One region of the Paenibacillus sp. FSL L8-0333 genome, then DNA from elsewhere that is predicted to be linked to it. Evidence: predicted binding sites of a transcription regulator. Region 1 holds the regulator's gene; the other holds the start of a gene.
What was found. Region 1 encodes CtsR, which represses protease genes until heat stress. Its sites were predicted from a motif close to ATGGTCAATAAAGGTCAAACA; they were not measured.
Positions count from the first base shown of each region.

Region 1 (16,726 bases):
ATTACAAGCTCCGGGATGTCCCATAGAATTGAAGTCAGAACCACGGATGAGCTGGGTGTGCTGGCTGAGAATATTAATGAAATGGCTGAGCGTTTGCAGCACTCCATAGAGGAGGAACGTAAAGCTGTAAATGCAAAAAATGACTTGATCACAGGTGTTTCCCATGATTTGCGCACCCCGCTTACCTCTGTCTTGGGTTTTCTGGAATACATCGAACAAGATCGATGTCAGGAAGAAGCGGAAATCCGGTATTACGTGGATATAGCCTACAACAAATCCCTGGTGCTGCGTAAACTGATCGATGATCTTTTTGAATACACACGTGTAAATAGTGGAGAGTACCCTTTGGTTATGCAGAGATTGGATTTGAAGGCCTTCATATGGCAGCTGGCGGAGGAGTCAGTTCCTGAACTAACAAAGGCGGATATGATCTATGAAATCGAGGACGTTGCTGATGAGTTATCGATAGAGGCTTCGCCTAAAGAATTAGTACGTGCTTATGAAAATTTGATTACTAACGCGATCCGTTACGGCAGAAGCGGCGGGAAATTGGAGATAGGTTTCAGTAAAAAGGAAAATGATGCTGTGGTCCGTATTAGCAACTTCGGAGAGAGGATTGCGGAAAGTGATATCCCTTTTATTTTTGAACGATTCTATCGGGCAGAAAAGTCGCGTTCACAGCATACAGGCGGCTCAGGGCTTGGACTTGCGATTGCCAAAAGTATCATCGAACGCCACAATGGCGTTATTTATGTAGAAAGTACATCTCTTCGCACGGATTTTATTACCCGTTTCCCATTCTTCATAGAATCTTAAGAAAACTCTGGCGGGTTCTTAAGATTTGGAAGTTATCCTTGTGGCACAAGGAGGGAACTACCATGCCAAAACTTCGGACGGTTCGTATCAGCTATTTATATATTTTTATGGGTTGCGCTCTTTTGAGTGCTGCCTTTCTTTTTGTTGTCCAGCGGGCTGTCGCTTTGCTGTATTCTCATTATTCGGGCCAATCAGAAGCCTTTTTTGTCCGGATTATTCATTGGGTTATTAATCATATGGGTCAAACCCCTAGTGCCATCCTTCTATTTATTCTAGTCTTCGGTGGGCTGTATGTTCTTCGTTCACAGAAAATAGCTGATGATTTGCGCTCGCTAGTGGTGGGAACCTCGGAGCTGGCAGACAAAGGAGTCGCTCAGAACATCAAGGTTCTTTCTGGAGGAGAAATAGGTGAAATTGCTGCTAACCTCAATCGAATGCAAAGAATAGAAGTTCCAGATAGGGATGCAAGCTCAAAGCGGATAGAGGACACACCAGCAGTAGCTTTATTAATAAGGACTAGGGCGATACTTCGCACCCTCCGTGAGGTTGAAGAGGATGAGGCGGAAGTACATACACTTCTTGCAGCGGCGAATGATGAAGTGCGCAGTATGGAGCGGTTCCTGGAGAACCTGATTATCGAATCATGAGCAGATGGAATGCACGCACCCGGATATTGCGAGTAGGGTACCTATTATTTGATGTGAGTGTTATTAGTACGGTATTGGCGCTTTTGATTTTTTTTTATGTATACCAGTATGGGGGGATCGTACTTAACCGGCATGAGGATAGGCTGCAATTGCCAGAATCAAGCCTCATCACAGCTTCAGATGGAACAGTTATACGAATGACTCCGCTACCGAGCTCGGGTTATAGGCTTACAGCAGAGCTTGAGGAGATGCCGGCTTTATTGATAAATACCTTTTTAACAGTAGAAGACCGCCGTTTTTATAGCCATCAAGGGGTCGATTATAAAGGGATATCACGCGCTTTCTTAAAAAATATCTTGGACATGAGTTTATCAGAAGGTGGCAGTAGTATTACTCAACAGCTTGCTCGCAATCTTTATTTGAACAGAGATAAGAACATGCTGCGCAAGTTAAATGAAACCTCTATTGCTTTTGCCTTGGAGCAGCGACTGACGAAACGTGAGATTTTGCAGCTGTACCTCAATCAGATTTATATGGGGCGGGGACAATATGGAGTAAAAGCAGCAGCGAAGCGTTACTTCGGCGTGTCTGATCTGAAAAAATTGGAGATCTGGCAAATAGCCACTCTGGCGGGAATCCCTAAAGGACCCTCTATTTATAACCCAGTAGACAATAGTGCATTATCCAAAACGAGAAGAAATCTAGTGCTAAAGATGATGTTCAATCAGCGACTAATCACGTATGAGCAAATGCAGGAAGCTCTGAATAAACAATATCAGCCTCCAGCTGCGGTCGAAAATGGGGTTGCCGGAGTGTATTATGTGGATGCCGCCCTTAAGGAAGCGGCTCAGATCACAGGGAAATCCGTAGAGGAGCTTCGTACAGGCGGCTACACTATAGTTACAGGTTTGAACATCAAAGCACAGCAGGCACTTGAGCAGGCCGTTCTCAAAGAGGCTTCATTTCCACCTGACGGAAAAGATCAGCAGGTAGAAGCAGCTATGACCATAATGGATCATCGTACAGGAGAAGTAGTGGCGTTGATTGGTGGGCGAGATCAAAACGAGGGCAATTTGAACAGAGCTATTATTGATGCACGTCAGCCTGGTTCCAGCTTTAAGCCGATCATTGATTATGGACCTGCACTCGAGAGCGGGAAATTCAACTCGAATAGTGTGCTGTCCGACCGTAAAGTTGCTTATGGCAGCTATAAGCCTGAGAACTTGAACGGTATATACCAAGGTCAGGTTACAATGAACACAGCTTTGCAAAAGTCCATCAATGCACCAGCTGTATGGCTATTGAAGCAGGTTGGAATCTCTTCTGCGCGGCAATTTGCCGCCAAATTAGGAATTGTACTGACGGAGGAGGACAATCATTTATCTATAGCTTTGGGGGGGCTTCATAATGGGGTTTCTCCACTAAAAATGGCCCAGGCCTACAGTGTCTTTGCTAGTGGAGGCAAATTTAATGCGGCTCATATGGTGCGCTCCATAACGGATTCAAAAGGGAAGGTCTTGTATACTCATCCCTCTGAATCACGTCAGGTAATCTCGCCGCGTACCGCAGAAGCGATGACGGCTATGTTACGCAATGTTGTTAATGAAGGAACAGGGAAAAAAGCGCAGATGAACAGACCAGTAGCGGGAAAGACCGGTACGACCCAATTGGACTTGGCTGGCGTGAGCAAGAAAGCCAATCGGGATCTTTGGTTTGTAGGCTATACTTCGGAGTGGACAGCTGCGGTATGGATGGGTTTTGATCGTACGAATCAGGATAATTATATGACTGAAGGCAGCGGGAAGGCTGCCGCTCTATTTTCTACAGTAATGAGTAAAGCCTTAAGTGATCATTGAGAAGTTATTGCGCCGCCCATTCTTCTAATTTCTCATCTCTAGGAAGCAGCAAGGCAAGAAACCCAAGCAGCGGGAGGAAGCCGCAAGCGATGAACACTTTAGCAATCCCGATACTATCAATGAGGTTGCCGAGGACTAATGAGCCGATCCCGCCGAGTCCAAAAGCAAGTCCCGTGATCAGACCTGAAACTGTGCCAATGTTGCCCGGATATAGCATTTGAGCATAAATGACGGTAACCGAGAAGCTGGACAGAAGTATGAAACCGCCAATCAGCAGCAATACAGCCGCCCATAATGGACCTACAAAGGGTAGAGCAAGCGCAAAGGGGACGGTTCCGACCATTGACAGTAAGATGAGATTACGCCGTCCAAAACGGTCAGCCAGCGGACCCCCAAAAAATGTACCCACTGCGCCAGCAGCCAAATACATAAAAATATAGATTTGGGCTTTATCCAGTGTCATTTGATATTTGTCCATTAGATAGAAGGCGTAGTAGCTACCGATAGAAGCGCCATACCAAGACCTAACAAAGACTAGGAATACAAGAATAATCGTTGCTGTTCGTATGCTTTTTCGGCGGGCGGGGTCGATTGCTCGTGCTGTTGATTTTTTATGAAAGGTATAACCGGCATCTAGCATTTCTCTATACCAGCGAGCTACATAGGTCTGAACAGCGATTCCGGCAGCCGCGACGATCGTGAAGCCTAGGGCACCAATCTGGCCAAAGGGGATGAATACCCATTTCGTAAGCATTGGACCCAGGGACTGGCCAGCATTGCCGCCCACTTGAAAAATAGATTGCGACAATCCCTTTCGCTGACCTGCGGCCATATGAGCAACACGCATACCTTCTGGGTGGAAGGTGGCTGAACCGAATCCGATCAGGATAACCGAGAATAAGACCAGAAAATAGCTATTGGCATAAGCCAATAGAAGTACACCTAAAAATGTGCTGCACATACCCAGTGGTAATAATATAGGACGGGGTTTACGGTCTGCAGCATATCCAATGACGGGTTGGATTACTGATGACGTCATATTTAAAGCGAATGAGATCCATCCAATCTGGGCGAAAGAGAGCAGTAGATTATCTTTGAGAATAGGGAAGATTGCTGGAATGACTGCTTGTATAGAATCATTAAATAAATGAACAAAACTGACAGCTAACAAAATTTTATAAATCGTTGCCTGCTGCAGATTACGCTGCTCCTTGTCCTTGCTGTCTACCGTGGACGCAGCGTCTGTAGGTTTGGTCTTCATTTTGACTCCTCTCTGTACTGATAGTTAGAAGGTAAGATTGGCGAATACGATAAATTCTATTTAGCCACAAATAATGGATGAATGGTATCAATTTGTGTTGTATTGAAGTTATTTATACGAATGATTTTTTTATTTCAAAAAAAGCTTGCAAACTCAATGACAGCATGGTATATTATCTCTTGTGCTTACGACGCATCGCACATACGAAACACAAGCGATGAAGAAATAAGTTGACAAGATAGAAACAAACATGATATACTCTAATTCCTGTGCAAGAGACATTGAATGTCGAAATGCTAGGAGCAAGTTCTTTGAAAACTGAACAAATGGAACACGTTAATTTTTAAAAAGATTCAATTAATGAATCGTCAGTTTCAAAATGAGCATATCGCTCTTTTCAATACTAATTGGAGAGTTTGATCCTGGCTCAGGACGAACGCTGGCGGCGTGCCTAATACATGCAAGTCGAGCGGAATTATTTTGAAAGCTTGCTTTCAAAATAATTTAGCGGCGGACGGGTGAGTAACACGTAGGCAACCTGCCCTTCAGACTGGGATAACTACCGGAAACGGTAGCTAATACCGGATAATTTCTTTTTTCTCCTGAGAGAAGAATGAAAGACGGAGCAATCTGTCACTGAGGGATGGGCCTGCGGCGCATTAGCTAGTTGGTGGGGTAACGGCCCACCAAGGCGACGATGCGTAGCCGACCTGAGAGGGTGAACGGCCACACTGGGACTGAGACACGGCCCAGACTCCTACGGGAGGCAGCAGTAGGGAATCTTCCGCAATGGGCGAAAGCCTGACGGAGCAACGCCGCGTGAGTGATGAAGGTTTTCGGATCGTAAAGCTCTGTTGCCAGGGAAGAACGTCCGGTAGAGTAACTGCTACCGGAGTGACGGTACCTGAGAAGAAAGCCCCGGCTAACTACGTGCCAGCAGCCGCGGTAATACGTAGGGGGCAAGCGTTGTCCGGAATTATTGGGCGTAAAGCGCGCGCAGGCGGCTATTTAAGTCTGGTGTTTAAACCTTGGGCTCAACCTGAGGTCGCACTGGAAACTGGGTGGCTTGAGTACAGAAGAGGAAAGTGGAATTCCACGTGTAGCGGTGAAATGCGTAGATATGTGGAGGAACACCAGTGGCGAAGGCGACTTTCTGGGCTGTAACTGACGCTGAGGCGCGAAAGCGTGGGGAGCAAACAGGATTAGATACCCTGGTAGTCCACGCCGTAAACGATGAGTGCTAGGTGTTAGGGGTTTCGATACCCTTGGTGCCGAAGTTAACACAGTAAGCACTCCGCCTGGGGAGTACGGTCGCAAGACTGAAACTCAAAGGAATTGACGGGGACCCGCACAAGCAGTGGAGTATGTGGTTTAATTCGAAGCAACGCGAAGAACCTTACCAGGTCTTGACATCCCTCTGAATCTGCTAGAGATAGCAGCGGCCTTCGGGACAGAGGAGACAGGTGGTGCATGGTTGTCGTCAGCTCGTGTCGTGAGATGTTGGGTTAAGTCCCGCAACGAGCGCAACCCTTAACTTTAGTTGCCAGCAGGTAATGCTGGGCACTCTAGAGTGACTGCCGGTGACAAACCGGAGGAAGGTGGGGATGACGTCAAATCATCATGCCCCTTATGACCTGGGCTACACACGTACTACAATGGCCGGTACAACGGGAAGCGAAGCCGCGAGGTGGAGCCAATCCCATCAAAGCCGGTCTCAGTTCGGATTGCAGGCTGCAACTCGCCTGCATGAAGTCGGAATTGCTAGTAATCGCGGATCAGCATGCCGCGGTGAATACGTTCCCGGGTCTTGTACACACCGCCCGTCACACCACGAGAGTTTACAACACCCGAAGTCGGTGGGGTAACCCGCAAGGGAGCCAGCCGCCGAAGGTGGGGTAGATGATTGGGGTGAAGTCGTAACAAGGTAGCCGTATCGGAAGGTGCGGCTGGATCACCTCCTTTCTATGGAGAATCGTTCTCTGCAATGAGAACATTCAAATCGGAAGTTTAACTTCCACAACCAATTAACGTGTATCCATTTGTTCGGTTTTGATGGAATTTGCGGGGCCATAGCTCAGCTGGGAGAGCGCCTGCCTTGCAAGCAGGAGGTCAGCGGTTCGATCCCGCTTGGCTCCACCAACAAACTTCATCTATTTGTTATGTCTATACACTTGATCCTTGAAAACTGGATACCGAAACGAATTTGCGTTTTAGAACATCTTTTAGCAACTTGTGCAAACAAGTAAATGTTATTAGTGAGATTTTTCCAAAGAGAATGTCATCGTATGATATTTTCCTACGGAAAAATCAAGGTTAAGCTAATAAGAGCACACGGAGGATGCCTAGGCGCCAGGAGCCGACGAAGGACGTGGCGAACAACGAAACTGCCTCGGGGAGCTGTAAGCAAGCTTTGATCCGGGGGTGTCCGAATGGGGAAACCCAGCTGTGGTAATTCGCAGTTACTCATTTCTGAATACATAGGAAGTGTAGAGGCAGACCAGGGGAACTGAAACATCTAAGTACCCTGAGGAAGAGAAAACAATAGTGATTCCGTCAGTAGCGGCGAGCGAACGCGGAACAGCCTAAACCTAAGAGCTTGCTCTTAGGGGTTGTGGGACGTCTCACATGGAGTTACAAAGGAATATGGTAGGTGAAGAGGTCTGGAAAGGCCCGCGATAGAGGTAAAAGCCCTGTAACCTAAACTGTGTTCTCTCCGAGACGGATCCCGAGTAGTGCGGGGCACGTGAAACCCCGTATGAATCCAGCAGGACCATCTGCTAAGGCTAAATACTACCTGGCGACCGATAGTGAAACAGTACCGTGAGGGAAAGGTGAAAAGCACCCCGGAAGGGGAGTGAAATAGAACCTGAAACCGTGTGCTTACAAAAAGTCAGAGCCCGATCTATGGGTGATGGCGTGCCTTTTGTAGAATGAACCGGCGAGTTACGTTTAACATGCAAGGTTAAGCCGAGAAGGTGGAGCCGCAGCGAAAGCGAGTCTGAATAGGGCGAATTAGTATGTGGACGTAGACCCGAAACCGTGTGATCTACCCCTGTCCAGGGTGAAGGTGCGGTAACACGCACTGGAGGCCCGAACCCACGTACGTTGAAAAGTGCGGGGATGAGGTGGGGGTAGCGGAGAAATTCCAATCGAACTCGGAGATAGCTGGTTCTCCCCGAAATAGCTTTAGGGCTAGCCTCGGTATAAGAGTAGTGGAGGTAGAGCACTGATTGGGTGCGGGGTCCGCAAGGATTACCAAGCTCAGTCAAACTCCGAATGCCATATACTTATTGCCGGGAGTCAGACAGTGAGTGCTAAGATCCATTGTCAAAAGGGAAACAGCCCAGACCATCAGCTAAGGTCCCCAAGTGTGTGTTAAGTGGGAAAGGATGTGGAGTTGCACAGACAACCAGGATGTTGGCTTAGAAGCAGCCACCATTGAAAGAGTGCGTAATAGCTCACTGGTCGAGTGACTCTGCGCCGAAAATGTAACGGGGCTAAACACACCACCGAAGCTATGGCTAGATACGTATGTATCTGGGGTAGGGGAGCGTTGTGTAGGGGTTGAAGGTGTACTGAAAAGAGCGCTGGACACTACACAAGTGAGAATGCCGGTATGAGTAACGAAAAGATCAGTGAGAATCTGATCCGCCGAAAGCCCAAGGTTTCCTGAGGAAGGCTCGTCCGCTCAGGGTAAGTCGGGACCTAAGGCGAGGCCGAAAGGCGTAGTCGAAGGACAACAGTTTGAAATTACTGTACCACCGTAATCCGCTATGAGCGATGGGGTGACGCAGGAGGGTAGTGACGCGGACTGATGGATGTCCGTCTAAGCAGTGAGGCTGATGTGTAGGCAAATCCGCACATCGATAAGGCTGGGCTGTGATGGGGAGCGAAAATTATAGTAGCGAAGGTCATGATCTCACACTGCCAAGAAAAGCCTCTAGCCAGGAGAAGGTGCCCGTACCGCAAACCGACACAGGTAGGCGAGAAGAGAATTCTAAGGCGCGCGGAAGAACTCTCGTTAAGGAACTCGGCAAAATGACCCCGTAACTTCGGGAGAAGGGGTGCCCCGGTAGTGTGAATAGCACGAGGGGGCCGCAGTGAAAAGGCCCAAGCGACTGTTTAGCAAAAACACAGGTCTGTGCGAAGCCGCAAGGCGAAGTATACGGGCTGACGCCTGCCCGGTGCTGGAAGGTTAAGGGGAGTGGTTAGGGGTAACCCGAAGCTATGAACCGAAGCCCCAGTAAACGGCGGCCGTAACTATAACGGTCCTAAGGTAGCGAAATTCCTTGTCAGGTAAATTCTGACCCGCACGAATGGCGTAACGACTTGGGCGCTGTCTCAACGAGAGATCCGGTGAAATTTTAATACCTGTGAAGATGCAGGTTACCCGCGACAAGACGGAAAGACCCCATGGAGCTTTACTGCAGCTTGATATTGAATTTGGGTACGATCTGTACAGGATAGGTGGGAGCCGTAGAAATCGGAGCGCAAGCTTCGGTGGAGGCGCCGTTGGGATACCACCCTGATCGTATCTAGGTTCTAACCTAGTACCCTTACCGGGTACGGGGACCGTGTCAGGCGGGCAGTTTGACTGGGGCGGTCGCCTCCTAAAGAGTAACGGAGGCGTTCCAAGGTTCCCTCAGAATGGTTGGAAATCATTCGCAGAGTGCAAAGGCATAAGGGAGCTTGACTGCGAGACCTACAAGTCGAGCAGGGACGAAAGTCGGACTTAGTGATCCGGTGGTACCGCATGGAAGGGCCATCGCTCAACGGATAAAAGCTACCCTGGGGATAACAGGCTTATCTCCCCCAAGAGTCCACATCGACGGGGAGGTTTGGCACCTCGATGTCGGCTCATCGCATCCTGGGGCTGAAGTAGGTCCCAAGGGTTGGGCTGTTCGCCCATTAAAGCGGTACGCGAGCTGGGTTCAGAACGTCGTGAGACAGTTCGGTCCCTATCTGTCGTGGGCGCAGGAAATTTGAGAGGAGCTGTCCTTAGTACGAGAGGACCGGGATGGACGTACCGCTGGTGCACCAGTTGTTCCGCCAGGAGCATGGCTGGGTAGCTACGTACGGACGGGATAAGCGCTGAAAGCATCTAAGCGTGAAGCCCCCCTCAAGATGAGATTTCCCAATTAGTAAGACCCCTTGAAGACGACGAGGTAGATAGGTTGGAGGTGGAAGTGCAGCAATGCATGGAGCTGACCAATACTAATCGGTCGAGGGCTTATCCTATACGTAGAATGCAGATTCGTTTCGGATTCAGTTTTCAGGCATCAAGCCTGTAACACGCTTAGAAATTCATTGTCACTTCAGGTGATGAACCGAATTTCACGCGGCAGCGTCTGTTTCACAGACGCATGTTTGGTGGCGATAGCGGAGGGGTTCCACGCGTACCCATCCCGAACACGACCGTTAAGCCCTCCAGCGCCGATGGTACTTGGACCGAAGGGTCCTGGGAGAGTAGGACGTTGCCAAGCACAAATAGACCACTGTTGATAACTCGACAGTGGCTTTTTTGCGTCTATTATAGATTGTGGAAAACTTGTGGATAATTCATTGGAATTTGCAGAAAACTTACGCACATGTGGATAGATGATTAAAAGGCAAAAAATCACCGGATGGTGTGGATTAAGTACAAATTTATGTAGATCTGTCAACAGAAAACCTAAGTAATACACGGGTTGCTGTGGATATAGTCATATTTATGTGGATAGAGGGATTGATAAGTGGATAATTATTTTAACTTGAATAGAACAAGATTACAAGACTATTTTTAAAACTGCCTAAGGCTGTGGATAACTAAAAAAAGTTCGAAAAATATCCTTATAATTCGCACACAATACACTCTCTTGTTATACTAACCATAAAAGTAAATTCATAAATGATGAGGTGAGTTTTGTGGATATCAGACAGTTGCACTCAGAAGAGTTTGATCTAAGCATGGATTTATCTGAATATGCTTTTCAATACAAGCTGCCTAGTGAGAAAAGGGCGAATGCTAAGGAAAGATTTAAAGCAGAACGCGTATGGGGTGCTTTTGAAGAAGGTACTTTGGAAGCTAAACTTACTCTTCTTCCGTTCGAAGTGTACATACAAGGTAGATTAGTACCTATGGGAGGGATCGCAGGGGTAGCGACATGGCCAGAGAATCGCAGACAGGGGCATGTGGCAAAGCTCCTGGCGCATACGCTGCAAACGATGAATGAGGCGGGGCAGACATTATCTTTTCTGCATCCGTTCTTGATCCCCTTTTATCGCAAATTTGGTTGGGAAGTTTATTGTGAATATAAGAAATACTCCATTCCTGTTGCCAAGTTTCCCAAGAAGGTTGAAGTTGAGGGCAAGGTAAGACGTGGTGTTATAGATATCGAAGTATTGGACAACTTATACAATCGTTTTGCAGTTAGATATAACGGAACACTTAAGCGTGATTTGGACTGGTGGGAGAGCTCTGTTCTGGATGATGAAGGTCAGACTGCGGTATTTTATTCACAGCTTGGGGAACCTGAAGGATACGTACTATATAAGATAGAAAATAGAGAACTGGTCATTGATGAATTTGTGTTTTTGAACGAACAGGCCCGGCAGGGGCTGTGGACATTTCTTGCGAATCACGATTCGATGGTGACCGGTGCATCGCTAAAACTGGTGCCATCCGATGATATGTTACCTTTTTTGCTGCCTGATCCGCGTATAGAGCAGGAGAATTATCCTTATTTTATGGCGCGTATTGTTAATGCTAAAGCATTCGTGGAGAGTTATTCTTTTAAGCGTTACAACAGTCAGAAGAAACAGGTTATCTATATTGAAGATAAATATGCCCCATGGAATGACGGGTTGTGGGAATGGACTGTCTCCGAAAAGGGAGCAGCAGCTTTCTTGCGTATAGAGGGTGAACGGGATGCAGCTGACTTAAGCTGTGATATTGGTACGCTGACGATTCTAATGTTTGGATATAAACGCCCAGCAGAGCTGGCTCGTTATGGACGTGTGACTGGTAATCCGACGGCTCTGGAATGGCTCGAAGAAATCATACCGCAAGCTGAAACGGCACTTTTTGATCATTTTTAGAAAATAATTAGGCTCTCCCCTTCGAAAGAAGCTGGGAGAGTTCTTTATTTCCGAATACATTCGCTGAAAAAAGTGAAAAATAAGAGAATCCTCTTGGAATTAGCACAGAATATGTTATAATATTAAAAAGTCAAAGAAAGTCAAAGTCAACGCACCTGATGACATACAGTGCGATCCTCTGAATTTGTGAAGTTTTCTTCAGACTTATATGAATGAAGTTCACTAATGAATGTCATTAAGGATGCGGGCGCAAGCGATATTATGAAGCTTTAAAGAGCACTGGAGGATGAGTGATGCGCAATATCTCTGATATTATTGAACAATATCTGAAGAATATTTTGCATGAAAGTCCCGAAGGTACGGTGGAAATCCAGCGAAATGACCTGGCGGACCAGTTCTCATGCGTACCGTCACAGATCAATTATGTTATTAGTACACGCTTTACACTGGAAAAAGGCTATGTGGTGGAAAGTAAGCGTGGTGGCGGGGGATATATTCGTATTCAACGTTTTGAATTGCCGCCAAACGTGGCACTGCATGCCCATTTAAACCATACTATAGGTGGCGGGATAGATCAGAACGCTGCCGAAGGGTTGATTTATCAACTGGAGGAAGCTGGTTTTCTAAGCAAGCGTGAGGCGTGTCTTATGCGCGCTGCTGTTTCTCGGGATTGCCTAACGGTTAAGATTCCATATCGGGATGAGATTCGGGCCAAGATTATGAAGGCGATGTTAATCTCTTTGTTAGGCAAATAATTGTCAATCATAAGGGAGGGGCTTTCGCTTATGCAATGTCAGGAATGTGGCGTCAAGCCAGCAACACTCCATTTCACCAAGATCGTGAATGGAGAGAAGACAGAATTTCATATCTGCGAGAGCTGTGCGCGGGAGAAGGGTGAACTGATCCCGGGAACTGCTGGAGGATTCTCCATTCACAGCTTGCTGTCTGGTCTGCTTGATCTTGAAGGGGCCGGTAAGGAAAAGACGGCTGCTACGAAAACTACGCAAAGTCTGCAATGTGAGAATTGTGGAATGACGTACTCGCAGTTTAGCAAATTGGGTCGTTTTGGCTGCAGCTCCTGTTATAAATATTTTAACAGTGCACTGGACCCGCTCTTTAAACGGGTGCATGGCAGCACTTCGCATGTAGGCAAGATTCCTAAACGTGCTGGAGCACAAATTGTGTTCAAGCGGCAAATTGATGAATTGAAGCTGGAATTACAGCAAAGTATCGCACAAGAGGAATTCGAAACTGCGGCAGAGCTTCGGGATCAAATTCGCCAACTTGAAAAAGAAATGGCACAAGAGTAAAGTCTTTGATATATAGGGGGGATATGACATGTCAAGTCTCCGATTTACTGAACAAGCGCTTAGTGATTGGATGCGCTCGGGAGGCAGTCACTCCGAGATTGTAATTAGCAGCCGTATGCGTATTGCACGTAATTTAGAGCATCTTCCATTCCCTATGCTTGCTTCCTTAGAGCAATCGGAAGAAGTATTAGAGCTGCTGGCCCCTGTGTTTCATGGGGAAACTGCTGCCGAATTCGGATCTTTTCAACTGATAAAGCTTGCTGAAGTGAATGAACTGGATAAAAAGGTATTGGTCGAGAAACATCTCATCAGTCCTAATCTGGCTAATGATTCACGTGGCGCAGCTGTGATATTAAATGAAGATGAGTCGGTCAGCATCATGATTAACGAAGAAGACCATCTGCGGATCCAATGTCTGTTCCCGGGTCTTCAGGTAAGAGAAGCATGGGAACGTGCGACAGCCATCGACGATATCTTCGAATCGGCTGTGAATTACGCTTTTGATGATAAAAGAGGATACTTGACCAGTTGTCCCACCAATGTGGGTACAGGGCTGCGTGCCTCAGTAATGCTGCATTTGCCAGCACTAGTAATGACCCAACAGATCAATCGCATATTGTCAGCAGTGAACCAAGTGGGATTGACTGTAAGAGGAATTTATGGTGAGGGCAGCGAAGCAGTAGGGAACATCTTTCAAATTTCCAATCAGATTACTCTCGGTCAAACAGAAAGTGAAATCATCGAGAACCTTCACAGTGTAGTCACCCAGATTATAGAGCATGAACGAAATGCCCGTGAAAGGCTGCTTGTAGATTCCGCTTTAAGAATTACAGACCGAGTGAAAAGATCTTATGGGATTTTGTGTTACGCTGCTCTAATGGAGCTTAAAGAATCCGCACAACGGCTGTCTGATGTGAGACTTGGGGTTGACCTTGGCATACTGGAAGGCCCTTCGATTTCCGTGCTTAATGAGCTGAACGTTAAGACACAGCCAGGATTTCTGCAAAAAATGTTCGGTGACGAGATGAACGCCACTGAACGGGATATGTATCGGGCGAAACTGCTCCGAGAAACACTGGGAACACAACATTAATATAGATATTTATTATTCATGGAGGTGCAGGAGATATGATGTTTGGAAGATTTACGGAACGCGCACAAAAAGTGCTAGCGCTAGCGCAGGAAGAAGCTGTTCGTTTAGGACACAACAATATTGGCACAGAACATATTTTGCTAGGACTTATTCGTGAAGGAGACGGCATTGCTGCTAAAGCATTAATCGCTTTGGGTCTGGGTCTTGAAAAAATCCAGGACGAAGTGGAGACACTGATTGGCAGAGGCCAAGAACAACCTACGAACATTGCTTATACTCCTCGCGCCAAAAAAGTAATCGAGTTGTCGATGGACGAAGCCCGCAAGCTGGGACATACGTATGTCGGCACTGAGCATATTCTGCTAGGACTTATTCGTGAAGGAGAAGGTGTCGCGGCTCGTGTGCTTAATAACCTAGGCATCAGCTTGAACAAAGCTCGTCAGCAAGTGCTTCAGCTTCTGGGAAGCAGCGAGGCTGCATCCAGTCATAGCGGAACACCTGCTAATGTCAGCACACCTACTCTAGACGGCCTAGCACGCGATTTGACGGCTTATGCCAAGGATGGTAACCTGGATCCAGTTATCGGTCGTAGCAAGGAAATTGAACGTGTTATTCAGGTACTGAGCCGCCGGACGAAGAACAACCCGGTGTTGATAGGTGAACCTGGGGTTGGCAAAACAGCTATTGCTGAAGGCTTGGCCCAAAAGATCATTAATAATGAAATCCCAGAAACACTGCGCGACAAACGCGTAATGACGCTCGATATGGGCTCGGTAGTGGCTGGTACTAAATATCGCGGCGAGTTTGAAGACCGCCTCAAGAAAATCATGGATGAGATTCGCCAAGCGGGGAATATCGTACTCTTTATCGATGAGCTTCATACGCTGATCGGTGCTGGTGGCGCAGAAGGTGCTATTGATGCTTCCAACATTCTTAAGCCGGCTTTAGCCCGCGGAGAACTTCAGTGCATCGGTGCGACTACGCTGGATGAATATCGTAAATACATTGAAAAAGATGCAGCTTTGGAGCGTCGTTTCCAACCGATTACGGTGGATCAGCCATCTCCAGAAGAAGCGGTACAAATTTTATTTGGACTTCGCGATCGTTATGAAGCACATCACCGTGTGAAAATTACGGATGAAGCTATCGTGGAAGCTGTAAAGCTGTCTGATCGTTACATTCCGGATCGTTTCCTGCCGGATAAAGCCATTGACCTTATCGATGAAGCAGGGTCTAAAGTAAGGCTTCACTCTTACACTATCCCGCCAAATCTGAAGGAACTAGAAATGCGCTTGGATGATATCCGCAAGGAGAAGGATTCTGCTGTTCAGAGCCAAGAGTTTGAGAAAGCGGCTGCCCTGCGTGATACGGAGCAAAAAATCCGTGAAGAGCTTGATACGACTAAGAACCAGTGGAAAGAAAAACAAGGACGCACCGATTCTGAAGTTACACCTGAAGATATCGCACAGGTTGTTGCAAGCTGGACGGGAATCCCTGTAAGCAAGCTGAAAGAAGAAGAGACCGACCGTCTGCTTAACATGGAAGCTCTGCTGCATGAACGAGTGATTGGTCAGGACGAAGCTGTTAAGGCTGTCAGCCGGGCATTGCGCCGGGCGCGTGCGGGTCTTAAAGATCCGAAACGTCCAATGGGCTCCTTTATCTTCCTCGGTCCTACGGGTGTAGGTAAAACTGAGTTGGCTCGTGCGCTTGCTGAAGCCATGTTCGGCGATGAGAATGCGGTCATCCGTATTGATATGTCGGAATACATGGAGAAGCACTCCACATCCCGTTTAGTTGGTGCCCCTCCTGGATATGTCGGCTATGAAGAAGGCGGCCAATTAACAGAGAAGGTACGTCGTAAACCATACTCGGTAGTACTGCTTGATGAAATTGAAAAAGCACATCCGGAAGTATTCAACATTTTGCTGCAAGTGCTTGAAGATGGTCGCCTCACCGACTCTAAAGGCCGGGTAGTTGACTTCCGCAATACACTTATCATTCTGACCTCTAACGTAGGCGCACAGGCAATCAAGAAGAACTCAACGCTTGGATTCACGGCTGTGCAGGATGCAGGAGCAGAATACGGCAATATGAAGGGCAAGGTTATGGAAGAGCTCAAGAAGAGCTTCCGTCCAGAGTTCTTGAACCGGATCGACGAAATCATCGTCTTCCACTCACTCGATGAGAAACATATCGCTGAGATCGTTACGTTGATGTCTGATGAGCTGCGCAAGCGCCTGCGTGAATATGATGTTGATTTTGTACTCACGGATGCAGCGAAGGCATTCTTGGCTAAAGAAGGTTATGACCCAGCCTTTGGTGCACGTCCATTGCGCCGGGCAATTCAGAAGCATATTGAAGACCGTCTTTCTGAGGAATTGTTGAGAGGAAATATCCAAAAGGGTGATTCCCTCAATATTGATGAGGTCGGCGGAGAACTTGTGGTGACTAAAGTGGACGCTCCAGTAGCGCCAGCGCTTGAAAAAGAAGTAGAATCCGAATAAAATAAACAAGGCTTTCGCTCCTTATTTATAGAGGAGCGGAAGCTTTTTTTATTGGAAATAGATCAATTTAAAATATACATTTAATGCAAATACCGAATGACCTTTCGTTAAAGGGGTAGAAATGGTAAACTTTCATTAGAAGAAAATGATCCGAATTGTAAA
Region 1 covers NZ_CP150186.1:6,222,545-6,239,270, reverse strand. Annotated here, with positions in the region: gene NYE72_RS27930 (HAMP domain-containing sensor histidine kinase) at 1-816, shown strand, start outside; gene NYE72_RS27925 (HAMP domain-containing protein) at 879-1,463, shown strand; gene NYE72_RS27920 (PBP1A family penicillin-binding protein) at 1,517-3,319, shown strand; gene NYE72_RS27915 (MFS transporter) at 3,324-4,580, opposite strand; rRNA gene NYE72_RS27910 (16S ribosomal RNA) at 4,985-6,542, shown strand; tRNA gene NYE72_RS27905 (tRNA-Ala) at 6,644-6,719, shown strand; rRNA gene NYE72_RS27900 (23S ribosomal RNA) at 6,892-9,818, shown strand; rRNA gene rrf (5S ribosomal RNA) at 9,947-10,063, shown strand; gene NYE72_RS27890 (GNAT family N-acetyltransferase) at 10,485-11,657, shown strand; gene NYE72_RS27885 (CtsR family transcriptional regulator) at 11,951-12,412, shown strand; gene NYE72_RS27880 (UvrB/UvrC motif-containing protein) at 12,443-12,967, shown strand; gene NYE72_RS27875 (protein arginine kinase) at 12,996-14,060, shown strand; gene clpC (ATP-dependent protease ATP-binding subunit ClpC) at 14,096-16,564, shown strand.

Region 2 (16,726 bases), 800 kb from region 1:
AACCGGCCAGGATAGTGAAGTCTACGATTATGTAATGAAGTGGCCTGAAACACAGGTGTTCCTGACCAAACTGCTCGATATGCTTCATTTTCTAATTCCGCAATATCGTAAGGAAGGTAAGTCCCAGATTATCATTGGCATTGGCTGTACGGGAGGTAAACACCGTTCCGTAGCCATATCCGAGTATTTGGGTAAAATGCTGGGCGTTAGCGAGACGGAATCCGTAACCGTTAGTCATAGGGATTCCGAGCGTGATCGGCACTAGAGAGAAGGGGTCATAGTGGCTGAAGAACAAAGACAGCGTCCACGTATCGTCGTTATGGGCGGTGGCACGGGGTTATCTGTCATGCTTCGTGGTTTAAAAGAGAAGCCATTAGATATTACTGCTATTGTTACCGTTGCCGATGATGGGGGAAGCTCTGGTATTTTACGCAGTGAACTGCAAATGCCTCCTCCTGGGGACATCCGCAACGTATTGACAGCTATGGCTGATGTTGAGCCGCTCATGGCAGAGATTATGAGATACCGTTTCAACACGGGTGAGGGACTAGCTGGTCATAGTCTCGGCAACTTGATTCTTGCTGCGCTCACGGATATATCTGGCGATTTCGTTACGGCTGTTCGGGAGCTCAGTAGATTATTCGCTGTTCGCGGCCGGGTATTGCCTGCGGCCGGTGAAGCTGTAATCCTGCATGCAGAAATGTCGGACGGCACGATTATCACAGGGGAGTCCAAAATCCCTGAAGCTGGCGGGATCATCAGACGAGTGTCCTTGGAGCCGCCAGATGTAGAACCGTTGCCCGAAGCGCTTGAGGCGATTCGGAATGCAGATGCGATCCTGCTGGGTCCTGGCAGTCTGTATACGAGCATTCTTCCCAACCTGCTTGTTCCGAAACTGGCAGAAGCGGTTGTATCTTCGAATGCTATCAAAATTTTCGTCTGCAACGTAATGACTCAGCCGGGTGAAACGGATAACTATACCGTCAGCGATCATCTTCAAGCTGTATATGATCATATCGGGATCGATTTATTCGATTATGTTATTGTTAATGACGGTGAGATTCCGGAACAGGTCCAGACGAAGTACGCCGAGAAGGGCGCGCGCCCGGTGCAGCTTGATAAAGAAGCGCTGGATGGCAATGGATACAAGGTTATAGCCGATAAACTGGTTTTATTCCGAACTTATTTGAGACATGATACCGATAAGCTTAGCCATCACATTTATCAGCTTGTGCAGGATTGGATAAACAGAAACCCTAGGGTATAACTTATAGATGAGAATGAAGTACTTATCAAGAAAGAGGTGAGACCCTTGTCTTTTGCGGCCCTTACCAAAAAAGAGCTGACGATGGTGGAGAGTGAACCCTGCTGCGAGAAGGCGGAAATGTCAGCGCTTATCCGTATGAATGGATCTGTGCAGCTTTCAAGCAAAAAGGTTATTCTCGACATTTCGACGGAGAACGCCGCGATTGCAAGGCGGGTATATTCTTTACTTAAGAAATATTACCAGGTCCATATTGAGCTACTCGTGCGTAAAAAAATGCGTTTGAAGAAAAATAACGTCTATATCGTCAGAATTCCAAACCGTGTACAAGAGGTCCTAAAGGATCTTAGAATTGTGTCGGAAGGATTTATTTTTACCGATGGTATTGATGATGAGATTGTTGGGAATAACTGCTGCAAGCGTGCTTATTTGCGTGGTGCCTTTCTGGCTGGCGGATCGGTTAATAATCCGGAAGGCTCCTCCTACCATTTGGAGATTTCCTCGATGTATGAGGAACATTGTAAAGCATTAGTGGATCTGGCTGGGGAATTCCACTTAAATGCACGCTGTATTGAACGTAAAAAAGGATTCATTCTTTACATTAAAGAAGGCGAGAAGATCATTGAATTCTTAAGTTTGATTGGAGCGCATCAGGCGTTGTTCAAATTTGAGGATGTAAGAATTATGCGCGATATGCGTAATTCCGTGAATCGGATCGTGAACTGCGAGACCGCAAATCTCAACAAAACAATAAGTGCTGCGGTGCGGCAGATTGAGAATATCAAGCTGTTGCAGCGAGAAATGGGACTGGAGAATTTGCCGGATAAACTGCGTGAAGTAGCAGAAATTCGAATGGCGCATCCAGATATCAACCTCAAGGAGGTTGGTGAAATGCTCAAAGGTACAGTCAGTAAGTCGGGAGTAAATCATCGGCTTCGTAAGATTGATGAGCTGGCGGACAAGGTTCGAGGCGGCTAATTACTTTTTTTCTAGTGTGGTTTACGTTATAATGATATAATAATATAAAATTAATGTGAAACTTTTGGGGAGAACTCAATTAGGGGGTAAGCGTTTCATGACAAAGCACCCGGTAGTTGTTCGGTTGAAGACAGGGCTTCATGCCCGACCGGCAGCATTGTTTGTGCAAGAAGCTAACAAGTTTTCGTCGGAGATTTTCGTGGAAAAAGATGATAAAAAAGTAAATGCTAAAAGTATTATGGGGATTATGAGCCTCGCTATCAGTTCCGGCACGGAGATTTACATTAGCGCGGACGGTGCGGATGCCGATCAAGCTGTAAACGCTTTGACAAGTCTGGTCAGCAAAGAAGAGCTTGAGAACCAATAATAGGAAGACAACATCGTTTCTGCTAGGAAGACTTTATTTATCGCATGACCAAAAGCCCTTCGGGGCTTTTTTTAATACCAAAAAATAGATTGAGACGTGCAACATTTACCAAAATGACTCGTCTAGAGGATAATAACAAATCACAAGAAATGAAAGGGGCTGGCAAATATGAAAGGTTTATTGAAGAAAATTGGTTCAGTGATGATCGTAGGGAGCTTGTTAATTGGAGGGATCAGCATGAGTGGTGTTTTCCAAGGTCCTGCAAAGGCTTACGCAGATGAAGTGCAGAAAAATGTCGTTAGTGTAGTAGGTAAAGGCGAATTGTCCCTCAAGCCGGATATCGTATACTTGACCATCGGTGTGGATACTACGGCCACAACTGCGCAAGAAGCGCAGAAGACCAATGCCGCTAAAATTCAGAAGATTATGACTTTACTGAAGAATACTTGGAAAATTGCAGATAAAGATATTCAAAGCACGCAGTTTTATGTGCAACCCAATTATAGTTACAGCGAAAAAGAAGGACAGCAAGTGAAGGGGTACAACGCCAATCATACGCTGTTAGTGTCTTATAGAGATCTGACCAAGGTTGGTGAATTGCTGGACGCTGCATCTGCGGCAGGGGCGAATAATATCGGAAATGCACGTTTTTCTGTGGAAGATACTTCTGCATTTGAAGCTCAGGTGATTGAAAAAGCGATGGCGAATGCAGATGTTAAAGCAGGGGCTATTGCTAAGGCAGCTAAACGCAGCTTGGGTCAAGTGATCACGGTCAGCCAAAATGATGGAGATGTCACTCCGGTTTATTTTGAACAGAATCTAAAAATGAATATGGCTGCAGCAGATGCTGGTGCAAGCACATCCGTGCAACCCGGAGTAGTTAAAGTTACAACTCAGCTAAGCGTAATGTATGAATTGAAATAGTATCAGAACAAGGTGAATGCAGAGAGGAGAGGTGATCTTCCACTAGTAATAGTGGGGGGCGCCTCTTTTTTTGTGTAAGTTCTCTACGATTCTGTTTAATAAATTGGAAAGGAGAGGAAAAATAAGATGATGAATATTATTTCAAAAGAATCAGTACGCAAATGGGGCATAGGTCTGATGTCGGCAGGTTTATTGTTTGGTGGAGGTCTGCTGCCCAGCGAAACGGGTTATGCAGCAGCTAGTAAAACGGAGAATAAAGCTATTGATTCGCGTATCGTTTTAAAGGCACACGGGATAAATTCGTTACAGGAAGGTATTTTGAAGGAAGGACAGGCCTGGATTCCCATAACTTTTATGCGAGATGTGTTGGGATTACCGCTTGCGTATGATAAGAAGGAAAATGCATACATGATTGGAAAAGGATCGGCCAAGGCGAAGTTGATGTTATCCAGTTACGGTACTTCTGTGTGGGTGAATAACTATTTCATTCGAGAGTATGAAGGGAAGTTAATTAATAATCGCCTCTACGTTCCATCAGGTTTGTTAAATGATTATATGGGTTATAAGGTAGATTGGAGTCGGGCCGCCAGTAAGCTGAATGTGGTGAACAGACCGCAGAACGCGCTGACGGTAACCACGGAAACTTATGCTAAAGATCGGACAGAAGCTTTTATTCAGCTTGATTATCCGAAGATCAGTGGATTGGGCAATTCCAGTGCGCAACAAGCTATTAATAATACTTTGAAGGAAAGTGTTATGAAATTCGCGGCGGGTGCAGAACAGGATATCTCCGATCGAGATGGAGCAGAGCCCAAATACACCTATGATTCAGGTTATGTAGTGACCTACAATCAGAATGGTGTGATCAGCATAGTGATGCATCAGTATAGTGATACGGGCGGCGCTCATGGAATGACTAACCGTGAGGCATTCACCTTCTCGCTTAAAGATGGTAAACGTCTATTGTTGGGCGACCTGTTTGGAGCTAATCCAAACTACAAAAAACAGCTGAATGCTAAGCTGAGCAAGCTGCTGAAGGCAGAGGATAGTTATTTGGGAGGATTCAACGGATTGAATACGGAGAAATATTTCTATCTGAAGGATGACAAGGTTGTTCTGTTCTTCCAATTATATGAGTACACAGCGTATGCTGCAGGCTTCCCTGAGTATACCTTTAGTTTCAAAGAGCTTTTGCCGGATGGCAGTAGCCCGTTTGCTGGCATGAAATAAATGGAGATACCTCGTCTCCGCTAATGTCAGCACAAGGCATCTCCCCCTTACCGGAGTTGTCTCTAGTTCATATACTAAAGGGAGTAACTAGTTTATGAACGGGGGAGAGCTATGGGCTACCAATATACTGCAATTGGCGATTCCTTGACGACTGGATTTGGTGCTCTGCCAGGTAACGGTTTTGTTCCGGTGTACCGTAGAATGGCAGAAGGGAGACTGCGGACTGCTGTAGCCTCTACGAATTTAGGCGTGAACGGAATGACTACTTCAGAGCTGGAGCAGCGGCTGCGCGGAAATTCCATGATGCGTGAGGCCGTTCGAGAAGCCGATATCATCACTGTGTCTATCGGTGGTAATGATTTGATTCACGCGGCCAAATCAGCAGCAAGACAGCAAGGGAACTTATCCGCACAACTGCGCAGATCGCTTCAGGAATGCAAACAAAATTTCTCTGCAATTATGAATATCCTTATACAATTGAAGGCGAGGACGCGTAGACCTTTTATCATTAGAATTGTGGGATTATATAATCCCTATCCTCAGGTGGTTGGTGCGACAGAGTGGGTCAGACAGTTTAATCAATACGCAGCACAGTACAGCAGCCGAGTATGTGGATTTGCTTCGATTTACAGTGAGTTCGCAGGAAATGAGAGAGGGTTGTTATCCATTGATCATTTGCATCCGAATGGCCGGGGTTATCGCGTAATTGCCGAGAAGCTGGATGCACTAGGTTATGGAGGGCTGAATTGATTGGATTTAGGTCTTCTATAAAATATAAAGAGGCTGTGCCCTATCCGTTATGGTTAGGGCACAGCCTCTTTATATTTTTACTTTATAGCTTACACACCGCTAGGCAATGTCTTCTCGATTACTTTATCTACGATACCGTATTCAGCCGCGTCTGCAGCAGTCATGAAGTAGTCGCGATCTGTATCCTTCTCAATACGTTCTAGAGGTTGACCCGTACGTTCTGCTAGAATACGGTTCAGCTTATCGCGCAATTTGAGGATGCGGCGGGCACGGATTTCAATGTCCGTTGCTTGACCTTGAGCACCACCCAGAGGCTGGTGGATCATGATCTCGCTGTTAGGCAGTGCGAAGCGTTTGCCTTTGGCGCCAGCGTTTAGCAGGAAAGCTCCCATGGAAGCTGCCATACCCACACAGATGGTGGAAACGTCTGGTTTAATGTACTGCATTGTATCAAAAATAGCCATACCTGCAGTAATGGAACCGCCTGGGCTATTCACGTAAAGGTGAATGTCCTTGTCAGGATCTTCGGCAGCCAAGAACAGCATTTGTGCGATGATAGAATTGGCTACCACGTCATTAACCTCCGTTCCAAGGAAAATGATGCGGTCCTTCAGCAGGCGGGAATAGATGTCATAAGCGCGCTCGCCGCGGTTGCTCTGTTCTACTACCATAGGAATATAACTCACGTGGAAAACCTCCTTGATATTGGTTCTTCAAATGTATTCATTTTTACTCTTGCCGTATTACCCACATGATAAACAAATTCAAACAAAAAGTCAAAGAAAGTCAAACTTATATTCAAAAAAAAGAGCCGACAAGCGGCTCTTTGGTTAAGTAGTAGTATAGGCACTACTAAATTATGTGCAAAAATGAAATTAATGGCGCGCCCGCCAAGAATCGAACTTGGATCTCAGGCTTCGGAGGCCTACGTCATATCCATTGGACCACGGGCGCAACAAAAATGATTATAATACAATTTTTACACAATTGCAATGTAATATTAATACTGGACAAGCGCTCTAGGGGCAGGCATCGGGCGCTATATCTTTTTCTGACCTTATTAATGTATAAGAAGACAAGTGCTTGAGAATTCTACTCTCGGAAGACTTGCGCTTCGAGCAATATTTGGTTAGAATATGGGTGGGACTTAAAAAGTTTACCCGGGACGTTTTGAGACCATGAACAAGGGAATAGAGGAAGACGAAGTTGCAGGAGTGAAAGTATGCGTAATTTATTAGATATCCAAAAGCAGCTTCTGCCTGATCTCATGGAAACCCTTAAGAGACGGTACACGATTCTTCATCAGATCATGCTGTCCGATATTATTGGGCGCAGAACGCTAGCCGCTTCGCTAGATATGACTGAGCGGGTACTGCGTGCCGAGACGGATCTTCTGAAATCGCAAGGGCTTATTGAGATCGAGAGTGTTGGCATGCGCATTAGCGCTGCTGGACGTAGACTGCTTGATTTGCTAGAGCCGGTTGTTAAGAGCCTATTTGGTCTGGATGAGCTGGAAGAGAAAATTCGAGCAACGTATGGTCTGGATAAAGTTATTGTAGTACCGGGTGATTGTGAGTCATCGCCGTTCACCAAACGAGAGCTTGGCCGGGCGGGTGCGAAAGCGCTGCTGAGTATACTTCGCGCAGATGATACAGTTGCCGTCACAGGTGGATCGACGCTTGCCGATATGGCTGATCAACTGACACCGCCGTTGTCCCTTTCCTATAAGAACGCTTGGTTTGTTCCGGCGCGTGGAGGATTAGGAGAGAGTATGGAGATTCAAGCCAACACGATTGCCTCAACAATGGCAAAGCGGGTTGGAGCCAACTACCGGTTGTTGCATGTCCCTGATTTGCTTAGTGGGGATGCATACCAATCGCTGGCACTTGACTCTAATATTGGAGAGATTGTACAAACCATCCGCAGTTCGCGTATTATTGTACATGGGATTGGGGATGCCATTGAAATGACCCGCCGCCGCAAACTGGACGAGGCTACAGTCTCGGAAATCCAGGGTGAAGGGGCAGTGGCCGAATCTTTTGGCTATTATTTCAATGAAGAGGGTCAGGTTGTCCATACCATGCTTACGATGGGTCTACGTCTAGAAGATATTATTCGGACAGAGAAAGTCATCGGTATTGCAGGAGGCAAACCCAAGGCCAAAGCCATTCATGCCATGCTGCGTTTCGGGCAGGAGAATATTCTCGTCACGGACGAGGCTGCCGCAGTAGAAATAGGCAAGGAAATTGACAATCAACTACAGCTATCTTCGTAGTTTTTAGATTGCAGGCAATAACATACTTCTTGCATCATACTTAACATTGTTGTCATGACAGACCTCACCGTCTGTTTTGAATAAATAAAACGAATTCTAGGAGGAACTATTCAATGAGTGTAAAAGTTGGAATTAACGGTTTTGGACGTATTGGACGCCTTGCTTTCCGCCGTATTCAAAATGTAGAAGGTATCGAAGTGGTAGCAATCAACGATTTGACTGACGCTAAGATGCTTGCTCATTTGCTTAAATATGATACAACTCAAGGTAAATTCCAAGGTGATGTTGAAGTGCATGATGGCTTCTTCAAAGTCAATGGTAAAGAAGTTAAGGTTCTTGCTAACCGCAACCCTGAAGAATTGCCATGGGGCGACCTAGGCGTTGATATCGTACTTGAGTGCACAGGTTTCTTCACAACTAAAGAAGCAGCTGAAAAACACTTGAAAGGTGGAGCTAAGAAAGTAGTTATCTCCGCTCCAGCTACTGGCGACATGAAAACTGTCGTTTACAACGTTAACGATGACATTCTTGATGGTACTGAGACTGTTATTTCCGGCGCATCTTGCACAACTAACTGCCTAGCTCCAATGGCAAAAGTACTGAACGACAAGTTCGGTATCGTTGAAGGCTTGATGACTACAATTCATGCTTACACTGGCGACCAAAACACTTTGGATGCTCCACATGCTAAAGGTGACTTCAGACGCGCTCGTGCAGCAGCTGAGAACATCATTCCTAACACTACTGGTGCTGCTAAAGCAATCGGTCTGGTTATTCCAGAACTTAAAGGTAAATTGGATGGTGCAGCTCAACGTGTTCCAGTTGCAACTGGTTCCCTGACTGAGCTTGTAACTGTTCTTGATAAGAGCGTTACTGTTGAAGAAATCAACGCAGCAATGAAAGCAGCTTCCGATCCAGACACTTATGGTTACACTGAAGATGAAATCGTATCTTCTGACATCAAAGGTATGACTTTCGGATCCCTGTTCGATGCTACACAAACTAAAGTATTGACTGTTGGCGACAAACAACTGGTTAAAACTGTTGCTTGGTATGACAATGAAATGTCCTACACTGCACAATTGGTTCGTACTTTGGAGAAATTCGCTAAAATCGCTAAGTAATTGACTTGATATAAGCAACATCTATAGAGCGGAAACAGAAATTCCTTGTTTCCGCTCTTTCTAAATGTATTTCTTGTTTCCTGCTAGAAACAATTTTGGGTGTGGAGGAATTAATCATGAACAAAAAAAGCGTCCGTGATGTAGAAGTAAAGGGTAAGCGCGTATTTGTACGCGTGGATTTCAACGTACCTGTAGAAGACGGTAAAATTACTGATGATACTCGTATTCGCGAAACACTTCCAACCATTAAATATTTGATCGAGAACGGTGCAAAGATCATTCTTGCGAGTCATATGGGTCGTCCTAAAGGCGAATTCGTAGATTCCATGCGTTTGACTACTGCTGCTGAACGTCTGTCCGAGCTTCTTGGCAAACCAGTAGCTAAAGCTGACGAAGCAATTGGCGAAGCTGTAAAAGCAAAAATCGCTGAGCTAGGCGAAGGCGACGTACTTGTACTTGAGAATGTTCGCTTCTACCCAGGTGAAGAGAAAAACGATCCTGAACTGGCTAAACAATTCGCTGAACTGGCTGATTTGTTTGTTAATGATGCGTTTGGCGCGGCTCACCGTGCACATGCATCGACAGAAGGTATCGCTCATTTCCTGCCGGCTGTATCCGGTCTTTTGATGGAGAAAGAATTGTCCGTTCTTGGTAAAGCTCTTTCTAACCCAGAACGTCCTTTCACTGCGATCATCGGTGGTTCGAAAGTTAAAGACAAGATTGATGTTATTGATAACTTGTTGTCTTTGGCTGATAACGTCCTGATCGGCGGTGGATTGTCTTATACATTCACTAAAGCACAAGGCTTTGAAATCGGTAAATCACTAGTAGACAACGACAAACTTGACGTTGCTCTTGGATTCATCGAAAAAGCAAAAGCACTTGGTAAAAACTTCATGCTTCCTGTTGATGTTGTTGTTGCTGATAAATTTGGTGCTGACGCTAACACTAAGATCGTTGATTACAATGAAATCCCAGAAGGTTGGGAAGGACTTGATATCGGACCTAAGACTCGTGAACTTTATGCCGATATTATCAAGAACTCCAAGCTGGTTGTCTGGAATGGACCTATGGGCGTATTCGAAATCGATAAATTCGCTGAAGGTACACTTGCAGTAGCAAAAGCTTGTGCAACTACTGAAGGTTACACTGTTATTGGTGGCGGAGATTCCGCAGCAGCAGCAGAGAAATTCCACCTGGCTGATCAAATGGATCATATCTCCACTGGTGGCGGTGCATCCCTTGAGTTCATGGAAGGCAAGGCGCTTCCTGGCGTAGAAGCACTGAACGATAAGTAAGACCTAAGAAGGAGGCAACATAAGTCATGAGAACACCTATTATTGCAGGTAACTGGAAAATGTTCAAAACAGTTCCTGAAGCAGAAAGCTTTATTGCTGAAATTAAAGGCAAAGCAGAAGTAGAAGGCGTTGAGACTGTAATCTGCGCTCCATTTACTAACCTGCCTGCACTTGTAGCAGCTGCAAAAGGTACTAACATCAAGATTGGTGCACAAAACCTACACTTTGAAGATAACGGTGCTTACACAGGCGAGATCAGTGGTGTAATGCTAAGTGATCTTGGTGTGGACTATGTTATCATTGGCCACTCTGAGCGTCGTGCTTATTTTGGCGAAACGGATGAAATCGTGAATAAGAAAATGCATGCTGCATTCCGTCACGGAATTACTCCTATCGTATGTGTTGGCGAAAAGCTCGAAGAGCGTGAAGCTGATCAAACTAAAGCAGTATGTAAAGTACAAACTGAAGCTGCATTCCAAGGTCTTAGTGCCGAGCAAGCAGCAAAAGTTGTTATTGCATACGAACCTATCTGGGCTATTGGCACAGGTAAATCTTCCACTTCCCAAGATGCTAACGAAGTTATTGCTTACATCCGCGGTCTTGTAAAAGATCTGTATGATGCAGCAACAGCTGAAGCTGTTCGTATTCAATACGGCGGCAGCGTGAAGCCTGAGAATGTAACTGAGTACATGGGCCAAAGCGACATCGATGGTGCGCTTGTTGGCGGTGCCAGCTTACAACCGGATTCCTTCGTTCAATTGGTTGAGGGGGCGAAGTAAGATGTCAGCTCCAAAACCCGTAGCTTTGATCATCATGGATGGTTTTGGTTTGCGTGGAACGACAGAAGGTAATGCCGTTGCTCAAGCCAACAAACCTAACTATGCCCGTTACCTGAAACAATATCCTAACACTACACTCACTGCTTGCGGTGAAGCTGTAGGCCTTCCGGAAGGGCAAATGGGCAACTCCGAAGTAGGGCATTTGAATATTGGTGCAGGCCGGATCGTTTATCAGGATTTGACTCGTATCGATAAATCGATCCGCGAGGGCGAGTTCTTCGATAACGAAACCCTGGTTAGTGCAGTGAGAAATGCTAAGAACACTGGCAAAAAGCTTCACCTATATGCGCTTGTATCCGACGGAGGGGTACATAGCCATATTAACCACCTGTTTGCTATGCTTGACCTGGCTAAAAAAGAAGATATGCATGAAGTGTATATCCATGCTTTTATGGACGGCCGTGACGTAGCTCCTGATAGTGGGAAGAAGTTTGTCCAAGATCTAGTAGCTAAAATCGAAGAGATTGGCGTGGGTACAATTGCAACGGTGTCCGGACGTTATTACGCAATGGATCGTGATAAACGTTGGGAACGTGTAGAGAAAGCCTACCGTGCTATGGTTTATGGTGAAGGTCCTAAATACACGGATGCTGTGCAAGCCATCACTTCATCTTATGAAAACTCGGTATTTGATGAATTCGTTGAACCTAGTGTAATTGTAGACAGTGAAGGCAAACCTGTAACGGCAGTAGAGAGCGGCGATTCCGTCGTGTTCCTCAACTTCCGTCCTGACCGTGCTATTCAATTGTCACAAGTGTTCACGAATCAAGATTTCCGCGGTTTCGACCGTGGTCCTTTGTTCCCGCAAAACCTGCACTTCGTATGCCTAACTACTTTCAGCGAAACGGTACAAGGTTATGTAGCCTACTCACCGAAGAACCTGGATAACACATTGGGTGAAGTGCTTGTTCAACAAAACAAGAAGCAACTGCGCATCGCGGAAACTGAAAAATATCCGCATGTAACCTTCTTCTTCAGCGGTGGACGTGACGAGGAGCTTCCTGGTGAAACCCGGATCTTAATCAACTCTCCTAAAGTGGCAACCTATGATCTTCAACCTGAGATGAGTGCATACGAAGTGGCTGCAGCCTGCGTAGCGGAAATCGAAGCGGAAAGACAGGATGCTATCATTCTTAACTTTGCCAATCCTGATATGGTTGGACACTCCGGCATGCTGGAACCAACAATCAAGGCTGTAGAAGTGACGGATGAGTGTGTGGGTAAAGTAGTGGATGCGGTTGTTGCCAAAGGTGGCGTTGCAATTATTATCGCTGACCATGGTAATGCAGATATGGTATTTGACGAGAACGGTCGCCCGTTCACAGCTCATACAACCAATCCTGTTCCGTTCATCGTGACTACTGAGAATGTTGTATTGCGTGAATCCGGTATTCTTGCAGACGTAGCACCAACAATCCTAGATTTGATGGGACTTCCTCAACCTGCGGAAATGACCGGACAATCCATGATTGCTAGCCGTAAGTAAGGTAAGGTATAACGCCTTTGATTTTAAGCTATACAAGTAAGACCAAAACAATGTTAAAAGGAGATTAACTTACATGACTATTATTTCTGATGTATATGCTCGCGAAGTCCTTGACTCCCGTGGTAACCCTACAGTAGAGGTTGACGTTTATCTGGAATCCGGTGCTAAAGGCCGCGCTATCGTTCCTTCCGGCGCTTCCACTGGTGCTCACGAAGCTGTAGAACTTCGTGATGGCGACAAATCCCGTTACATGGGTAAAGGCGTTCTGAAAGCTGTTGAGAACGTAAATGAAATCATCGCTCCAGAAGTTATCGGTATGGACGCTCTTGACCAAGTGGGCATCGACAAATTGATGATTACTTTGGACGGAACTCCTAACAAAGGTAAATTGGGCGCTAACGCAATCCTAGCTGTATCCATGGCAGTAGCTCGTGCAGCTGCAGCAGCTTTGGATATTCCTTTGTACGTATACCTGGGCGGATTCAACGCTAAAACTCTTCCAGTACCAATGATGAACATCATCAATGGTGGTGAGCATGCGGATAACAACATCGACGTTCAAGAGTTCATGGTTCTTCCTGTAGGAGCTCCAAGCTTCAAAGAAGCTCTTCGCACAGGTGCTGAAATCTTCCACAACTTGAAATCCGTACTTCAATCCAAAGGCCTGAACACAGCTGTTGGTGACGAAGGTGGTTTCGCACCGAACCTTGGTTCGAATGAAGAAGCAATCACTACAATCATCGAAGCTATTGAAAAAGCTGGTTACAAACCAGGTGTTGACGTATTCTTGGGTATGGACGTTGCTTCCACTGAGTTCTACAAAGACGGTAAATATACCCTTGCTGGCGAAGGTAAATCTTACACTTCCGCTGAGTATGTTGACCTTCTTGCTTCATGGGTTGAAAAATATCCTATCATCACAATCGAAGACGGTATGTCCGAGGACGACTGGGATGGCTGGAAATTGCTTACTGAAAAATTGGGCGACAAAGTCCAATTGGTTGGTGACGACTTGTTCGTAACTAACACTGAGCGTCTTGCAACAGGTATCGAAAAAGGTATCGGTAACTCCATCTTGGTTAAGGTTAACCAAATTGGTACATTGACTGAAACTTTTGATGCTATCGAAATGGCTAAACGTGCTGGTTACACAGCAGTTATCTCCCACCGTTCCGGTGAATCCGAAGATAGCACAATCGCTGACATCGCTGTTGCGACTAATGCTGGTCAAATCAAAACAGGTGCTCCTTCCCGTACAGACCGTGTTGCTAAATACAACCAATTGCTTCGCATCGAAGATGAGTTGGGTGAATTGGCTCAATACAACGGCCTGAAATCCTTCTACAACCTCAAAAGATAATCTGCTTTTATAGCAGACTTCTAAGACCCGCCGTTATGGCGGGTCTTTTTTATGATTTGAAGAAGATAGACTTCAATAGGTTTATCCTTATCTTGCAAGAAAAGCTACGACTTAACAGTCTAAGCTGTTGTATTACCGACAGCGCTATGATAAAATAAGAATACTGTTTATGTATCGTGATAACCTAAATTACCATAGATAGTGATGCTTAGGCGTAGGAGGTGGAAGTGAATGGATATCTTTTTGAAAGTTGTGCTCCTGATTTTTTCCGTCGGTCTTATTGCGGTCGTTCTTCTGCAAAAGGGGAAAAGCGCGGGTCTTTCCGGTGCCATCTCTGGCGGTGCTGAGCATCTCTTTGGTAAAACAAAAGCTCGTGGTATGGAGCTCGTACTACAACGTGTAACTGTTGGACTTGCTGCTGGTTTCTTTATCATGGCGATTCTAGCTGCAGTTCTAATCGACTAAAAGATCTACCGTAAGCCCTCGCTCTGTTCTAAATGGAATAGAGCGGAGGCTTTTTTGTTATATTAAAAGGAGTTAAAAAGCACCTAAGGGTGCTTTTCTTTTCATATTCGCAAAGAAAAAGGCTGGATCGATAGGAAGTAAACCTGCAGTCGGCATGGATGTATTTCAGCATTTAAAGGAAATTTTGTACTGTGTTAACCTTTGGATGACAGTAACAGGGATGCGCAGGATTGATTTCGTGTATACTAGGGTATGAAGTAGTAAAGGTAAAATTTACTTGGCATTACTGCATGGCAGGACAAGATATACATATTTGCCAGCGGCTTGAAGCCGCGGAGGGCTGGGGTGACGAACATGATAACACAAGAAATATTACTCGATTTCATGCGGGAAACTGCATATAAACCAATGACTTATGAAGAGCTGGTGAGTCATTTTGCTCTAGAGGATAGCGAGGGGTTTAAAAAGTTCGAGGAACTGCTGATTGAATTAGAGCAGGATGGAAGAATTGTATTAACCCGTACTGCACGTTATGGCGTGCCAGAACGGATGGATTTGCTGCGTGGACGTTTACAAGCACATGCGAAGGGTTTTGCTTTTCTAATCCCGGATGATCGTGATCATCCTGACGTATATATCCATGCAAATGATCTTAAGGGAGCTATGAATGGCGATATCGTTCTGATTCGTATTACCTCTAAAAGTCCGTCCGGCGGACGTATGGAAGGCGAAGTAGTACGTATTGTAAAACGTGGCGTGTTGCAGACGGTAGGTGTATTTCAGAACCTGGAGACCTATGGTTTTGTGCTGCCTGATGATAAGCGGATTAATCGTGATATTTTTATTCCGAAACAATCCTTTAAAGGTGCTGTTGATGGTCAAAAGGTCGTTGTGCGTATTGTGAGTTATCCGGAAGGCCGAGCAGCGGCAGAAGGTGAAATTATTGAGATTCTCGGACATAAGGATGATCCGGGTGTTGATATTCTTTCCATTATCCGCAAACATCAATTACCTGAGGCATTTCCAGCTGAAGTACTGGATGAAGCCGATAGCGCTCCTGATTCAATTACAGAAGAGGAGATTGCGGAGCAAGGAAGACGCGACCTGCGCGGACTGAACATTGTTACGATTGATGGCGAAGATGCTAAGGATTTGGATGATGCGGTAAACGTACAGCGCTTGGAGAATGGACATTACAAGTTGGGCGTCCATATAGCAGACGTAGGTTATTATGTGCGTGAAGGCTCTGAGCTGGATAAAGAAGCCTATGATCGCGGTTGTAGTGTGTATTTAGTAGACCGGGTTATTCCGATGCTGCCGCACCGTCTATCGAACGGGATTTGCAGCTTGAATCCACAGGTAGACCGGTTAACAATGTCCTGTGAAATGGAATTTAACGAGCAAATGAAGGTTGTGAAGCACGATGTCTTTACGAGCGTGATTCGCACCAAAGAGAGAATGACTTACTCCAATGTTCGTAAAATTCTCGAAGACGAAGATCCAGAGCTGCTGGAACGTTATAGTCCACTGATTGACGATTTCCGCCTCATGAAAGAATTGGCGATGAAGCTGCGCGATGCGCGGATGCGCCGGGGTGCGGTTGATTTTGATTTTGAAGAGAGCAAAATCATCGTGGATGAGAACGGCAAGGCTGTAGATATCGTGAAGCGTGAACGTTCTGTAGCGGAACAGATTATCGAGGAGTTTATGCTGGCGGCAAATGAAACAGTTGCTGAGCATTTCCACTGGTTGAAGGTTCCGTTCCTTTACCGGATTCACGAAGATCCAGACCCAGAGAAGCTGCAGAATTTCATGGCTTTTGCGGCCAACTTCGGATATCACGTGAAGGGCCGTGGCAATTCGGTTCATCCACGTGCTTTGCAGGATCTGTTGGAGCAAATCCAAGGCACAAAGGAACAAACGGTCATCAGTACGATGATGCTGCGTTCCATGAAGCAGGCAAAGTATGATGCAGAGAGCACGGGCCATTTCGGACTGGCTGCGGAATATTATTCTCACTTTACTTCTCCAATTCGCCGGTACCCCGATCTGGTCATTCACCGCGTAATGCGTGAAGTGATTGAGAATGGAGGGGCACTGACCCAGAAGCGGCATGATTATTTGTCTAGCCGGATGCCTGACATTGCTCAGCAGTCTTCGGAACGCGAGCGTGTGGCGGTAGAAGCTGAACGCGATACGGAGCAACTGAAGAAAGCAGAATACATGCAGGATAAAGTAGGCGAGGAATTCGAGGCTATGGTCAGCAGTGTGACCAGCTTCGGAATGTTCATCGAGCTGGATAATACCGTCGAAGGTCTTATTCGTCTCAGTGCAATGAGCGACGATTATTATCACTTCGACGAAGG
Region 2 covers NZ_CP150186.1:179,171-195,896, forward strand. Annotated here, with positions in the region: gene rapZ (RNase adapter RapZ) at 1-265, shown strand, start outside; gene NYE72_RS00875 (YvcK family protein) at 320-1,267, shown strand; gene whiA (DNA-binding protein WhiA) at 1,313-2,242, shown strand; gene NYE72_RS00885 (HPr family phosphocarrier protein) at 2,340-2,609, shown strand; gene NYE72_RS00890 (SIMPL domain-containing protein) at 2,778-3,533, shown strand; gene NYE72_RS00895 (DUF4163 domain-containing protein) at 3,660-4,763, shown strand; gene NYE72_RS00900 (GDSL-type esterase/lipase family protein) at 4,875-5,513, shown strand; gene clpP (ATP-dependent Clp endopeptidase proteolytic subunit ClpP) at 5,603-6,199, opposite strand; tRNA gene NYE72_RS00910 (tRNA-Arg) at 6,393-6,467, opposite strand; gene NYE72_RS00915 (sugar-binding domain-containing protein) at 6,736-7,788, shown strand; gene gap (type I glyceraldehyde-3-phosphate dehydrogenase) at 7,902-8,912, shown strand; gene NYE72_RS00925 (phosphoglycerate kinase) at 9,029-10,210, shown strand; gene tpiA (triose-phosphate isomerase) at 10,237-10,989, shown strand; gene gpmI (2,3-bisphosphoglycerate-independent phosphoglycerate mutase) at 10,991-12,535, shown strand; gene eno (phosphopyruvate hydratase) at 12,609-13,895, shown strand; gene secG (preprotein translocase subunit SecG) at 14,127-14,360, shown strand; gene rnr (ribonuclease R) at 14,715-16,726, shown strand, end outside.
Region 2: the regulator CtsR is predicted to act here: its motif matches at 6,286-6,306, upstream of clpP (ATP-dependent Clp endopeptidase proteolytic subunit ClpP).